2 regions of the Jeotgalicoccus nanhaiensis genome follow, and region 1 is predicted to be linked to the other one. Evidence: riboswitches for the same ligand, from Rfam matches in the RefSeq annotation. Region 1 holds a riboswitch; the other holds the start of a gene.
The links. Region 1 has a riboswitch for S-adenosylmethionine ahead of IR135_RS09920 (Na+/H+ antiporter NhaC family protein). Riboswitches for the same ligand answer to the same signal wherever they lie in the genome.

Region 1 (7,478 bases):
TAGAAGCCACGCGGGCAACATCTTTCGTTTTGGCGTTATAGTATTCAACGTAATCTTTACCAGAATCGGTCATTGCAGCTGCCATTATGTACAGCTTTTCAAACTTTGCATCTTCGGTAACAAAGTTTTTATCAAACTCCTTGTTCAGCGATTGAAAAGCCAGCTGATCATCATCTGAGAGTGTGGTAAATATTTTTTGGTATTCTTTTTTATAATTCTTCATAAAAACATCCCCGTGCAATATATGTTACTCATTATTATAGCAGACAATACAAAGCATATAATATTAAATGCCGGTGTTTTCATGAACTGTTTTTGAAAGCTCCAGTTCTTCAGCAACTTTCGATACATCCTCTTTGGATTCGTCAATCACACGGCTGTTCAGAAAGGTAAAGATAATAATAATTAAAGCAGTAAAACTTATACTGTGGATAAGCCAGAAAGGAAGATAATCATATGCAAAACCGTACAGCAGAGTACCTATAGGAGCAATCGAGGAAGCGAACAGTCCGATTGCGGAAAACACTCTGCCTTTGATGTGCTGCGGTACAGTCAGCTGTACAAAAGTGAAAAGCGGTACATTAATCACCTGCAGCATAACCGCTATAGTAAAGCCCATTGCTGCAAAAAATGCAATTGAATATGTGTCAGCCATGCTTGTATACAATGGGAGTAAATACAGCGGTATGGTGAATGTCCAGAGTATCAGCGATATTTTCATCAGTCCTACAGGGTTTTTAAATTGTTTTACCGAGCCTATTACAATTCCTGCGATAAGAACTCCGAATCCGTCAAAAGCATTAATTATGCCAACAGTTTCCGGTGAGAACTTCAGTTCTGTAATCATCGCTTTTTCCGGATAAATGCCCATAAGAGAAGCAAAGAAATTAATAAAAGCAGCCATTATAAACACCCGGAGGAAGACGTATGAATTTTTAATGTATTCTATTCCCTGCCAGACATCATGTTTAAATTTTCCAAAGACTGAAGCGGTCTCGGGTTGACTTGAGTTCACTAAGACATAATTCTCAGGATCGTAATACAAATCAAATTTGATAAAGAAATCTAGCAGGGTGGAAATAGCGTAAGTAATCGTAAATATTAAAATCATGATATAAAAATCAAATAAACCGAATAGCACACCGCCTATTGCCGGACCGATAATAATTGCAGAGGACATAATAGCAGAAACATAGCCCATTACTTTTTGAATGCGCTCCTTATGAAACATCTCGGTCATCGAAGTCTGAAATGTATTTGAAACAAAAGGATTAACGAGGGCGGTTAAGAAAGAGGTAATATATATCGCAAAAATATTAAACCCGTTAAAGTAGGTGAATACCAGAAGACCCGCCATAATCAGTGTCAGAATGACTTCTCCTGATATGATGATTTTCCTTTTATTACCAAGATCACTCATAACTCCGGATAAAGGCAGCATCAGTGTCATAACTACGGAAGTGATTGCTAAATTAATCGCGAAGTAAAGAGCAGATCCTGTGAAATATAAAATGGAGTAGGAAACTGCGAACGTATAAATCAGGCTGCCTAAGTTTAAAGTCAGTCTGCTGAAAATATAAATTATAAAATTTAACTTCTCCCGAGATGGGACCTCCTTAGTAAATAACATAAACAACATCCCCTTTGTTTAATCTGATTAAACTTATCATATAATTATTTAAGATTGTAAGTCAAGAAATAGTTTAATATAATTAAACTAATGTAAATTGGAGTGAGTGATATGGCTTTAGGCGAACGTATAAAAGAATTGAGGAAAGAACAGGGGTTAACGCTTGTTGAACTAGCTGGAGAGAAGATTACCAAGGGCATGCTGTCTTTAATAGAGAATAATAAATCCAACCCGTCAATGGATACTCTTGAGTATTTAGCAGAGACACTCGGGGTCAGCATCAGTTATTTAACACAAGAAGGTGACAGCGAGTGGACAAAGAAAATGCTTGAGCGCAGTGAATTGTATAATTCTTTTGATTTTCCGACAGAGTTAATAAAAGAAGAAATACTTCCTAATATTGATAAAATTGCGCAGTCGAGCGACGGCATGTTAATTTATCATCTAATACGTGTCTACTACAGGTACACCGGCCAGAGGGAGAAAGCTGAAGAAATTACTGATTTAATCGAGCAGTTCTATAAAAATATCGGACTCGAGAATCTGGCTGTCACCGATAAAATGAACAATGCGATATCCATGCTGTACGAAAGAGATTATAAAAGTGCATATGAAACGACAAAGCAGCTGGAAGAAGATGTTGAGAAGTACAAGGAATACGACAGTAATATCTATATAAATTACTTATTCTGGAGAAGCTCGTTTGCTGCAGATTTTAATGAAAAAGATTTTCTGGAATACGGAGAACTTCACTTGCAGGAATGCTATAAAAAAGAGAACTTCAAATATTTTTATCTGCAGAATTTAATACTTGGTTTGTATTATTCACATAAAGGCGATATGGAACAGGCTGAAGTTTATCAGGAAAATTTGAGGAAGTACTTATCGTTTAACCAGTCGGACAAGTATAAATTTGAAGTAGTGGATAAAAACCGTCCGATTAATGTATTTTATCTGCTGAATCAACCTGACAATATTATTGAACTTGTTGAGAACTATCTGGCAGAAATGGAAGCAGTGATTAAAAAAGAAAACGATAATCCAATGGTCAGCAGAGATTATATCAAACAGTATCTGCCGATATTTGAGCTGGAACTGGCTTATTATAGGCAGGATTATGAGTATGTTTTAGAAAACTTTGCTTATCAAATGTATGAACGTCCGCAAGCCCAGCATCCGCTGGACCGGATTTTGTTCGCTGTCAGAAGTCTGGTGTACCCGCTCAGTCTGTTTGAAACAGGGAAAGTCGAAAAGGCGAGAGAATCTTATTCAATCATTGAAGAAACTGTCGAGGATATAAAACATTCAATATATGCTAAAGAAATGCATATGATTAAGGAAATTATATTTGAACAATAAAGAGAGTGGAATGTGCATGGGCATATTCCGCTTTTTTATATTGAAAGAGATGTCGAGTACGACGGAGCTTTGGTGTCGTACTTGAACTTTCTCCCGGATACGACGGTGCTTCGGTGTCGTACTTGAACTCGCTCCCAGATACGACGGTGTTCCCGTGTCGTACTTGAACTTGTTCCCAGATACGACGGCGCTTTCGTGTCGTACTTGAACTGGTTCCCGAGTACGACGGTGCTTTGGTGTCGTACTTGAACTTTCTCCCGGATACGACGGTGCTTCGGTGTCGTACTTGAACTTGTTCCCGAGTACGACGCCATTTCTATGTCGTACTTAAACATCGCCACGGAAACTTTTAAATAAAAAATCGAATCCAGCATCTGCTGAATCCGATTGATTTTTCTCTAATTAACTTTGACTTTTGAATACTTTCTTGGGAATCCAATTAATATCGCAATAATTCCGCTGATAATCAGCAGCATTGGATAAATGGAATACGGCATAATTTCCACAGGCGAGATACCGGCGGCGAGTCCTGAAGCTGCAAGCATTTGTCCGCCGTAAGGAATGAGACCCTGGAATCCTGCAGCGAATGTATCGAGTATACTTGCAGATTTTCTCGGGTCCACTTCATATTCTTCAGCTATGTTTTTCGCGAGAGGTCCCGTCATCATTATTGAAATTGTATTATTGGCAGTGGATACGTCAGTAACGCTGACTAAACTTGCGATACCGAGTTCGGCGCCTTTTTTCGTTTTAATTCTGCCCATAATAGTATTGAGCAGGTAGGTGATACCTCCGTAATGACTGACTAGACCAATCATACCGGCTATTAGTATTGTGATAATTGAAATTTCCTGCATACCTGCAATACCTTCACCAGCCGCTGAAAACAGCGTAAATATATCGAAAGCTCCTGTCAACAAGCCGAGAAGACTTGAAATTGCTGCTCCGCTCAGCAACACGATTATGACATCGACCCCGAGGAGTGCGATAATCAGCACAGAAAGATATGGAATGACTTCAATAAAATTAAAGTCATAATTTCCTGTCTGACTAAGTGAGATGTCGGCAGTCATTAAATATAAAGTAATTATGGTCAGAATAGCGCCCGGCAGCACAATCCAAAAGTTCACTTTGAATTTATCAATCATTTTGACACCCTGAGTACGTGTAGCGACAATGGTTGTATCAGAAATAAACGATAAGTTATCACCAAACATAGCCCCGCCAATAACAGTGGCTAAAGCGAGTGCGAGTCCGATTTCAGTCTGGTCTGCGATACCAATGGCGATCGGTGCAATTGCTACAACAGTGCCTGTGCTGGTTCCCATAGCGAGTGATACAAAACAGCAGATAATAAAAATTCCGCTTAAAAGCAGACTAGGGGGAAGAAATGTTAATCCCATATTTACTGTTGAATCCACAGCTCCCATAGCTCCTGCAATGCCGGAAAAAGCACCGGAAAGCAAGAAAATAACAACTATAAGTATGACGTTTTCCTGTGCTGCGCCTTGAAAGTAAGCAGCTAATTTATCTTTAAACGGTTCTTTAAAATATAAAAAGAAACCTGCAACTGACGCAAGAATCGCTGCTAGCGGAATCGGCATAGCACTGAAATCTCCTGCCAGAAGTCCGGTACCAATGAATAAGGCTACAAATATAACTAGGGGCAGCAAGGATACCGGGCCGCCTTTTTTATTAGACATAATATTATCCTCCTATTAAAAAATCCCCATCTTTTATTTGTAAAGATAAGAGATGGGGAAGTCCTCAGCTTATCTTTGAGCGTCTGCTCCTGGAATTAGCACAGTACCAAATAGTCTGTTGCTGAGGCTTCGACGGGCCAGTCCCTTCACCTCTCTGGATAAGAATTTATTTAATTAATGAGATTAAGGATACACGCCTAACCGATAAAGGTCAATATATTAATACAGAGTGTCAAAAAGGTTTAATTTTCAGATAATGGTAAACTACTTCAATATAGACTTAAATATACAAATATATCAAATTTAATTTATTTTAAGTTTGTTACTTGCTTTTTGTAACTAAGTATATTATCATAATTAATGTGATAGTTCGAAAGCGAAGTATTAACGAAAAACAAAACTATGGAGGATGATTTAATTATGGCTAAATTTACAGCGGACACAGCGCACTCAGAATTAGAATTTCAAGTAAAACATATGATGGTAACTAAAGTTAAAGGAACTTTCGGGGAATGGTCGATTGATGTCGAAGCTGACAATATTGAAGACTTCACAACAGCAAAAATAAAAGGTAAAGCAAATGCAGCAACTATCGACACTAAAGTTGCAGACCGTGACGCTCATTTAACTTCTGCTGATTTCTTTGATGTGGAAAACCACCCAGAAATCACATTTGAATCAACTAAAATCGAAGGATCAGGCACAAAATTTGATGTGACAGGCAACTTAACTATTAAAGACGTCACTAACGAAGTGACTATTCCTGTGGAATACAACGGCCAGGGCGTAAGTCCTTTCGGACCGACAGTTTACGGTTTCGAATCTAAATTCTCAATCAACCGTGAAGAATTTGGCTTAACTTGGAACCAGACATTAGAAACAGGCGGAGTGCTTGTATCTAAAGACGTTAAAGTCAGCCTTGAGCTGCAACTTAACCCGGCGGACGCAGAATAATTAGATTATACAGCTGAAAATGATATAGATATAAATGGGTCAATACTCCCTAATATTCTTAAATGAATATTAGGGAGTATTTTTTATGTTTATAATGAACTTAACTGCAAGAATGGGGGCATAAAATATGAGACTTAAGCAAAATGTATTAATCATTGAAGATGACAATGCGATTAATAAACTGCTGTCAGACATTGTAAAGGAAAACGGTTATATACCACACTCCGCGTATTCAGGCACAGAAGCGATGCTCTATTTCAATCACCAGCATTGGGACTTAATACTGCTTGATATGATGCTACCGGGAATGTCCGGGGAAGAAATACTGAAAAATATAACAGCTGAAGGAACATCGCCGGTCATTATTATTTCTGCCCGGGAAGAGCAGGAGGTAAAAGTCAGTTCTCTCAAACTTGGTGCCGATGATTATATAACGAAGCCATTCGATATCGAAGAAGTATCCGCGCGTATAGGCGCTGTCATGAGAAGGTTTCATCGGTCAGCTGCAGTGATTCCGGATATTCTTACACATAAAGATATTGTGCTGGATATGGATGCTAAAACTGTAAGGGTAAATGATAAAAAGCTGACATTGACTGCGCGGGAATTTACGATTCTTTATACTTTAATGAAAAATCCAGATAAAGTGTTTTCGAAAGCAAATATATTTGAAAGTGTTTGGCACGAGATTTTTCAAGGTGATGACAACACTGTCAATGTTCATATGAGCAATCTTCGCAATAAACTTGCATCTGCAAACAATAAAGCAGATTATATTGAAACTGTTTGGGGAATGGGCTATAAAATGAAAAATTAATACTTTCTTAAGGAATGTTTTAATACTTTCTTATGATTTCTCTTTTACAATCAGTTTATCGATTAAAAAGGAGATTATACTATGAGTGAATATATACTTAGAACTGATGAACTTACAAAGACATATAAAAATTATAAAGCGGTAAATAAAGTAAATATCACTGTGAAAAAAGGAGATATTTACGGTTTTATCGGGCAAAATGGTGCGGGAAAGTCAACAATGCTGCGGCTGGTCACAGGCCTCGGTTTTCCGGACAGCGGAAAAATTGAAATTTTTGGTGCGGATACTGCTAAGGAATTAAATGATGCGCAGAAAAGAATGGGGGCGATTATCGAACAGCCCGCCTTGTTTTTGAATATGACAGCTGAACAGAATTTGGAAGTTCACCGTCTGCAAAAGGGAATTCCCGGTAAACAGTGTATTACAGATACACTGAAACTAGTTGAGCTCGAAAATACAGGAAATAAGAAAGTGAAAAACTTTTCACTCGGCATGAAACAGCGTCTGGGACTTGCTGTCGCATTACTTGGAGATCCGGAATTTTTAATTTTAGACGAGCCGACGAACGGTTTGGATCCAATAGGTATAGTTGAACTGAGAGAATTAATTCAAAAATTAAACCGCGAAAAAAATCTAACTGTTTTGATTTCCAGTCATATTTTAAGCGAGCTCTATCAGCTTGCAACTACCTATGGAATTATTCACGAAGGCAGACTGATTGAAGAATTGAGTCTTCAGGAACTCGATGAAAAGTGCCGGCAACATTTGAAAATTAAAGTTGATGATCATGAAAAAGGCGTGACGGTACTCGAGAGAAAGCTGAACACGACTGATTTCGAAATCACTCCGGATGGATCAATTAATCTGTACAGTCATTTGGAAAATGTGAGAATAGTATCGGCAGCACTCACAGAAAGCGGATTAATTATTGAACACTTGTCGCAAAATGGTGACAGCCTGGAAAGTTATTTTTCAAAACTTGTGGGAGGTAGTTCGCATGAGTAATCTACTGCAG
Region 2 (7,478 bases), on a different contig from region 1:
CAGTAAATCTGTTAGTTCCATATCATGTGTTGCAGCAATCAGATAAACGTTCTCTTTCTCATGCAGATATCTTAAAAGAGCTTCACCCGCAGCTAGTCTTTCTACCGTATTAGTTCCTTTAAATATTTCATCGATAATACAGTAAACCTTTCCTTCAAAATCCTCAATCTCATCAACAATCCTCTTCAATGCTTTCACTTCACTGATAAAATAGCTGTCTCCTTCGATAACACTGTCTGTGATTTCCATCGAAGATATTACTTTGCCTGGTGTATATTTAAATAATGCACTGGTGGAAGTGTTCAGTCCGTTACTCGTTATAACATTCACGCCGAGCGCTTTCATAAATGTTGATTTGCCCGCTGCGTTTGAGCCCGTCAGCAGAATATCATTCGCAAACTTCAAATCATTATCTACAGCAGCCACTACAAGCGGGTGATATAGCCCTTCAGTCTGCAAATACGAAGCTTCTTCTCTTTCCGGAAGAGAGTAATACGGCAATGTTTCTCTCCACATTGCCAGGCTGTAATGGAGATCGAGCTCAGCTGTGTAATGCCATCCTTCTTTATAAAGCTCATGGTTTTTCTTAATCGTACGATTGACCAGATGATACAAATGATAATCTACTAAGAACATTAATTTAAAGGCAGAGAAAGCTTGAACAGCCATATTCATTTCTCCTGCGCTGTCGTCGTTAACAAAAAGAGGACTCATTAACGACAGCCGCTTCAGACCTTTACTGTTGAATTTCGAATCTAATTTACCCGCAGTAACAATAATATTAATAGCATAAAAAATATCTGTGTAATCAAACCCGGTTCCGCCTTTATGTTTATGAGATAAGTAAGCATTAATTACAAATCCTGAAAGGATAGTCAGTAAAGATATGTAAGGATTGATAAAAAATAAAAACACGCCGATAACCGGCATAAATGAAAACAGTATAAATATCGGATGATATTGTTTCACCGGCACAAATTCATACATAAACTTACTCGTGTTAGAATTTCCCGATTTCCCAAGCTTGGCTAAGCGGTATGATATCTTTTCACGAAAGCCAGCATCGTGTTTTATTTTATACAATAAGTCTTCATTTATAACATTCTTTTCTGTTGAATTGCGCAGCACTGCATAGAGAAGCTCCGTTCCTATCGTTGTAAATGTATAATTTATCTTCGTCATCAATTCGCTGATATCGAGATCATTCCAAGTTTCATCATCCACAACATTTCTGTCAGCAGTATTTTCATTTTCCATAATATTAACGAAATAGTTATGATAATGAATATAATATTCTGCAGTTGTCTTCAGTCTTTCCTGCCTGTACCACAGCGTCTTAACAGCTTTCTTCAGTTTAAAGAACTCATATGTTTTTATTACCAGGGAAATAATTATAATTAAAATCATTACAGTGATAAAAAGATAGAGCAGTTGAATAATAATCACCTTTCTCTCAGATCTCTGATTAGATATTAATAATTTTATCATTAATATAAATATATACGAAATTATTACTGCAAAGTTATAAATCAAATAAGATATTTATAAACTGTCCAACTATTCCGGATAGTTGATTTTATATATAACCGCCGTGTTCCTTGTGATATATTAGGTTAGATATTTATGGACGAGGAGGAATTGGACATGGCGCTGTTTGGAACTATCGTAGATGCTCTGGCTATTATTTTAGGCAGCTTCATCGGTTTGTTTTGGAGAAACATTAATGAAAATATGAAATCAACCATTCTCCAGGCATTGTCTATTACCGTACTCGTCATCGGAATTGATATGGCCTTAGAAGCCAACAGTATACTTATTATCGTTGTTGCGAGCTTGGCTCTTGGTTCCATGCTGGGTGAAAAATGGGAAATTGAAGATAAAATGAATCACTTCGGCATCTGGCTCGAAACAAAAACCGGAGCAACAGAAGGCGGAGCTGCTGCTGCCTTTGTTACCGCCACATTAGTGTATGTCGTCGGAGCAGTCAGCATTATCGGTGCTCTCGACAGCGGGCTCAGAAATGATCACACCGTACTGCTGACAAAAGCTTTAATCGACGGTGTGCTCGCTATTTTCCTGACATCCACGATGGGTATCGGCATTATGTTCTCAGCCATCTCTGTCTTTCTGTTTCAGGGAGCCATCGCCTTGTCAGCCTCTCAAATCAACCGCTTCATCCAGCCTGATTTGATGGATGATATTATTATCGCGATTACAGGCACCGGCGGTGTAATGATTATTGCGATTGGAATCAGACTGCTCGGTCTGATGAATATAAGAGTTGCGAATATGCTGCCTGCGATATTATTTGCAGTACTGTTCGTAGTCATTCAGTATTACTGGGAAACAATCAGTTTGTTCTTTGTACAGATGTTTTAGTCTATGGGAGTGGCGCACTATGGAAAACGAACTGCTTAAGGTATTTGATTCAGAAGGGACATTAAAAGGGACAGCTTCAAGGGCTGAAGTACACAAAAGAGGTCTTTGGCATGAAACATTTCATTGCTGGTTCCTGAGTAAAGAAGATGGCAGAATCTTCATCCACTTTCAGCTTCGAAGTCCTGACAAGAAAAACTTTGCAAATATGTTAGATATTACAGCAGCGGGTCATTTAAGTTCTGACGAAAGCGTTAAAGATGGTGTCCGGGAAATTAAAGAAGAACTAGGTATTAGTCTTACACTAAACGATTTAATTTATACAGGTTCAGTACAGGATGAAATTATTATTGATGATTTTATCGACAGAGAACTATGCCATGTATTTATATATAAAATTCCGGAAAATACCACACCTGATTATGTATTTATGGATGACGAAGTATCTGATATTTTCAAAATTGAATTGCCTGTGTTTGAAAAACTGTGAACTGAAGAAATATACTCGATTAATATTAACGGTAAAATGATTAACAGAGATAATTTTGTTCCGCATGAAAACAGCTATATAAACTTTGTTATGAATAGTATCAAACAGTATGCTCTGTAATTCATTTAAAATTAATTTCAGATTCCGTGTTGACATTAATTCTGCTGTGCCCTATAGTTAGTTTAAATTAAATAATCAAATAACTTATTTTCTTATCAAGAGAGATGGAGGGACTGGCCCTGTGAAATCTCGGCAACAGACTTAATGTACTGTGCCAAATCCTGTAGCATCATGCTAAAAGATGAGAAGAGCGAATATACATCGGCCTCTTCTTATATTTTAAGAAGAGGTTATTTTCTTTTTCAGGAATGTATATCTGGTTTTTTTAAAAAACACCGGTTATATACTGGTGTATTTTTATTACATTTTTTAATTCCTACTATTTAACTATGTTTAAGGAGCGTTTTTAATGATTGAGTTTATCGATGTAGATAAAACGTATCCAGGCAGCGAAACACCGGTTCATGCTCTGGATAATATTAATTTCAAAGTCGATGCCGGAGAAATATACGGTGTCGTCGGATACAGCGGCGCAGGCAAAAGTACTTTGATCCGTTGTGTCAACCAGCTGGAAAGTGTTTCAGAAGGGAAAGTTATTGTCGACGGTAAAGATTTAACTGCACTCACACCGTCAGAACTGAGAGTAACAAAAAAACGAATCGGTATGATTTTTCAGCATTTTAATCTTTTAAATTCAAAAACGATATATACGAATGTTGCTATGCCGCTAATTTTAAATAAGACACCGAAAAATGAAATCAAAGCGCGTGTTAGTGAACTGCTTGATTTTGTCGGCCTGTCGGATAAAGCGTCACAGTATCCTGACCAGCTGTCCGGAGGACAAAAACAGCGTGTCGGTATTGCGCGGGCACTTGCAACCAACCCGTCAATTCTGCTGTGTGATGAAGCAACGTCTGCACTGGATCCGCAGACAACAGAGTCCATCCTCGAACTCCTTAGAAAGATTAATAAGGAATACAATATTACAATCTTGCTGATTACTCACGAAATGTCCGTTATCCGGGATGTCTGCCATAAAGTTGCAGTAATGGAGAACGGTAAAATTATTGAACGCGGCTCTGTCTTCGATGTTTTTTCTAACCCTGAAACAGAAACCGGCAGACGGTTTGTTAATACAGTGATGCAGACAGAGCTGCCGAATTACGTGCAGGATCTGGTGCAGGAAAGCGACGGTCAGCATATTTACAGAATCAATTTCATTAATCAGCTCGCAGTGAAACCGTACCTATCACAAATCAGCAAGCTTTACGATTTAGATGTGAATGTGCTGTTCGGCAATATTACCGAGCTTCAGGGTATACCGTTTGGCAATTTAATCGTTCAGTTCGACGGTTCAGCCCCTGAACTCGAAAAAGCATTACTTTATTTAGAAGAAAACAATATTCATTACAGTGAGGTGAATACATATGCTGGTTAGCTGGAATACAATACTGGGGGCATTTTTAGAAACCGTGCAGATGGTCAGTATTTCGTTTATTTTCTCGATTATACTCGGGCTGCCGCTCGGCATTCTGTTATACGTCACTAGACCCGGCCAGATTTTAGAAAATAAAGCTGTCTTTACAGTGCTGAATGCAGTGATTAATGTCTTCAGATCACTGCCGTTCATCATCCTGCTTGTGGCAATAATTCCGGTTACGAAATTTATCGTAGGAACTTCTATCGGAACCGAAGCTGCGATTGTACCGATGGTTTTCTTTGCCGGACCTTATATCTCAAGGCTCGTGGAGAGTTCTCTGCTTGAAGTCGACGAAGGAGTACTGGAAGCGGCCGACGCTATGGGAGCAACACCGATGCAGACAATTATAAAATTCGTTCTTCCGGAAGCTCTCGGTTCTCTCATTGTAAATTTCACTATTTCCATTATCGGATTAGTCGGTGCATCTGCCATGGCCGGTACGGTTGGAGGCGGCGGCATCGGCGACCTGGCAATCACATACGGTTATCAGAGATTCGATACGATCACAATGCTGATTACAGTCATCATATTAATTATTATGGTGCAGGGTCTGCAGTCAGCAGGCAACAAACTCGCGAGAGTTGTAAGAAGAAGATAATAACAGGAGGATATAAATTATGAAAAAAGTCATTTTATTTACCAGTTTGCTTTTAATAGGGATTGTGCTTTCAGCCTGCGGTGACGGCGGTAAAGAAAAAGTCACTATCGGCATCAGTGGAACAGACACAGCAGTATGGGATTATGTAGCAGAGAAAGCTGCAGAAGAGGATATTGAAATCGAGATTGTCTCATTTAATGATTATGTACAGCCTAATACTGCACTTGCTGACGGCGAAATAGACTTAAACTCATTTCAGACTGTCGCGTATTTTGATGAATTTATCGAAGAAAGAAATCTGGATTTAGTTCCGATTGCCACAACGAATCTTGCCCCGATGGGCATTTACTCTGACTCACTGACAGACGTTAATGACATTCCGGACGGCGGCACAATCGCACTGCCGAATGATGTATCTAACCAGGGACGTGCTCTGATGCTGCTTGAGGATGCTGGTTTAATTACGCTCGTCGAAGATTATAACGGCCTCGATTCAATTGAAAATGCAATCGTTGACAATCCGAATGATTATCAGTTTGAAGAAGTCGCACCGGCACAAATTCCACGTGCCTTAGGAGATGTAGATCTCGGTGTTATTAATAACGGAATTGCCAAAGATGCAAATCTGCACCCGATTAACGACTCTATTTACCGCGAAGATGACACAGCAACTGATTATGTAAATATCATCGCTGCTAATAATGAAGATGCGGAAAATGAAACATATAACAGAATTGCTGAACTTTATCAGGAAGAAGATACTGCTGAATTTATTGAAGAAGAATATGACGGTGCTTTAATCCCGACAGTACTTGAATTAAATGACATCGGCTGGTAAAACAAATAAGCTCCCTTAATTGGGAGCTTTTAATTTACATTGATTCGATAAAGACTTCTTCCGTTTCACTTTGAGGATTAAACGTTATATCTTCACTGATATTCTGTTTCATAAATGAATCGTACATCTGTTTTGCCACAGGTTCATTGAAGTCTTCCGTAAAATTATAATGCACATCGATTTCATTATCGTTTGGACTGATTGTACCGGCAAGATAGGCGATGATGCCTTCTTCTGTGCACAGTGTTAAATACTTTACGTTTTCAAGCTGCAGCTGCTGTTCAAAGTCCGGTATTGCTTCCGGTTCGATATTTTTAATTTCCATCAAAAAACTCCTCCCGGTATTTTTATTCTTTTACCCTTTTTCACGGGAAACAATCCTCTGTTTTCATAGTAAATATGTCTGAATTTATAGATAATTATAAAAGTCATCTGTATACTGATTTATATAAACTTAAAAATGAGGGATATATATGCGTTTTGAAACGAAAGCAATCCATGCCGGCAGACAAGTCGACCCGGTCACGGGGGCAGTGACAACACCAATCCACTTGTCTACTACATACGAACGGTCTGCTGACGGTTCTTATACTGACGGTTTTATGTACAGCCGCGGCGATAACCCGAACCGCCGTTCTTTAGAAGAATGTCTGACCGCGCTTGAACAAGGACATGATTGCGTAACTTTTTCATCCGGGATGGCTGCAATTTCAGCAATCATGGAAGTTCTGCCTGAAGATAAACCCCGGAGAATTATTCTGCCGGATGATATGTATTTCGGTGTGCTCACTTTACTTGAAGAAACTGATCTAGGCAAAAGCTTTGATATTACTGCAGTGGATATGACAAATCTTGACCAGCTGAGGCAGGCAGTGGAAAGCAAAGCAACGGGTATAGTCTGGATTGAAACACCGTCAAATCCGCAAATTAAAGTTACTGACATTGCTGAAGTCGTAAAAATAGCTGAAAAAGCAGGAGCAGTGACTGTTGTGGACAATACAACCGCAACACCTGTGCTTCAAAACCCGCTTCTTCTGGGTGCAGATTTTTCACTTCATTCGGTCACCAAGTATATCGGCGGACACAGCGACTTATTACTCGGCGCTGTTGTCGCAAAAGAAGACAGTCCGATGCTTAACCGTCTTAGAACATGGCAGCACGCGAAAGGTGCAGTACCGTCATCATTTGACTGCTGGCTGGCACTGCGCGGGGTACAGTCTTTATCTGCAAGAATGTCTGTACACTGTTCAAATGCTAAAGTAATCGCTGAATTTTTAAGCCAGCACAAAAAAGTTGAAGCTGTACATTACCCCGGCCTCCCGAGTCATCCGGGGCACAGCATCGCAGCAGAACAAATGAGCGATTTCGGCGGCTTGATGTCATTTCAGGTCAAAGGAAATGATTCCGATGCACTTCAAATAGCCAATACAGTTAAAATCTTCACACAGGCCACCAGTCTCGGCGGCACACACAGCTATATAGAGCATAGGGCCTCAGTAGAACAGGAACTGACGAAAGCACCGGCTAATTTGCTGCGCTTATCAATCGGTCTTGAAAATGTAAAAGATTTAACGGAAGATTTAGAATGGGCATTGTCGGAAATATAAATCATAAGAATAAATTATATTATGAGTAA

Region 2: another riboswitch for S-adenosylmethionine. It lies ahead of IR135_RS05505 (methionine ABC transporter ATP-binding protein); the one in region 1 lies ahead of IR135_RS09920 (Na+/H+ antiporter NhaC family protein).

Annotation. Positions count from the first base shown of each region.
Region 1 is NZ_JADGLW010000008.1:79,139-86,616, reverse strand. It holds gene IR135_RS09935 (hypothetical protein) at 1-223, opposite strand, end outside; gene IR135_RS09930 (MFS transporter) at 287-1,630, opposite strand; gene IR135_RS09925 (helix-turn-helix domain-containing protein) at 1,742-2,989, shown strand; gene IR135_RS09920 (Na+/H+ antiporter NhaC family protein) at 3,388-4,692, opposite strand; SAM riboswitch class I at 4,759-4,857, opposite strand; gene IR135_RS09915 (YceI family protein) at 5,113-5,646, shown strand; gene IR135_RS09910 (response regulator transcription factor) at 5,774-6,463, shown strand; gene IR135_RS09905 (ATP-binding cassette domain-containing protein) at 6,545-7,468, shown strand; gene IR135_RS09900 (ABC transporter permease) at 7,461-7,478, shown strand, end outside.
Region 2 is NZ_JADGLW010000003.1:190,306-197,783, reverse strand. It holds gene IR135_RS11740 (MutS-related protein) at 1-1,446, opposite strand, end outside; gene IR135_RS05515 (DUF554 domain-containing protein) at 1,645-2,379, shown strand; gene IR135_RS05510 (NUDIX hydrolase) at 2,399-2,866, shown strand; SAM riboswitch class I at 3,076-3,174, shown strand; gene IR135_RS05505 (methionine ABC transporter ATP-binding protein) at 3,336-4,364, shown strand; gene IR135_RS05500 (methionine ABC transporter permease) at 4,354-5,004, shown strand; gene IR135_RS05495 (MetQ/NlpA family ABC transporter substrate-binding protein) at 5,024-5,842, shown strand; gene IR135_RS05490 (hypothetical protein) at 5,877-6,167, opposite strand; gene IR135_RS05485 (trans-sulfuration enzyme family protein) at 6,316-7,449, shown strand.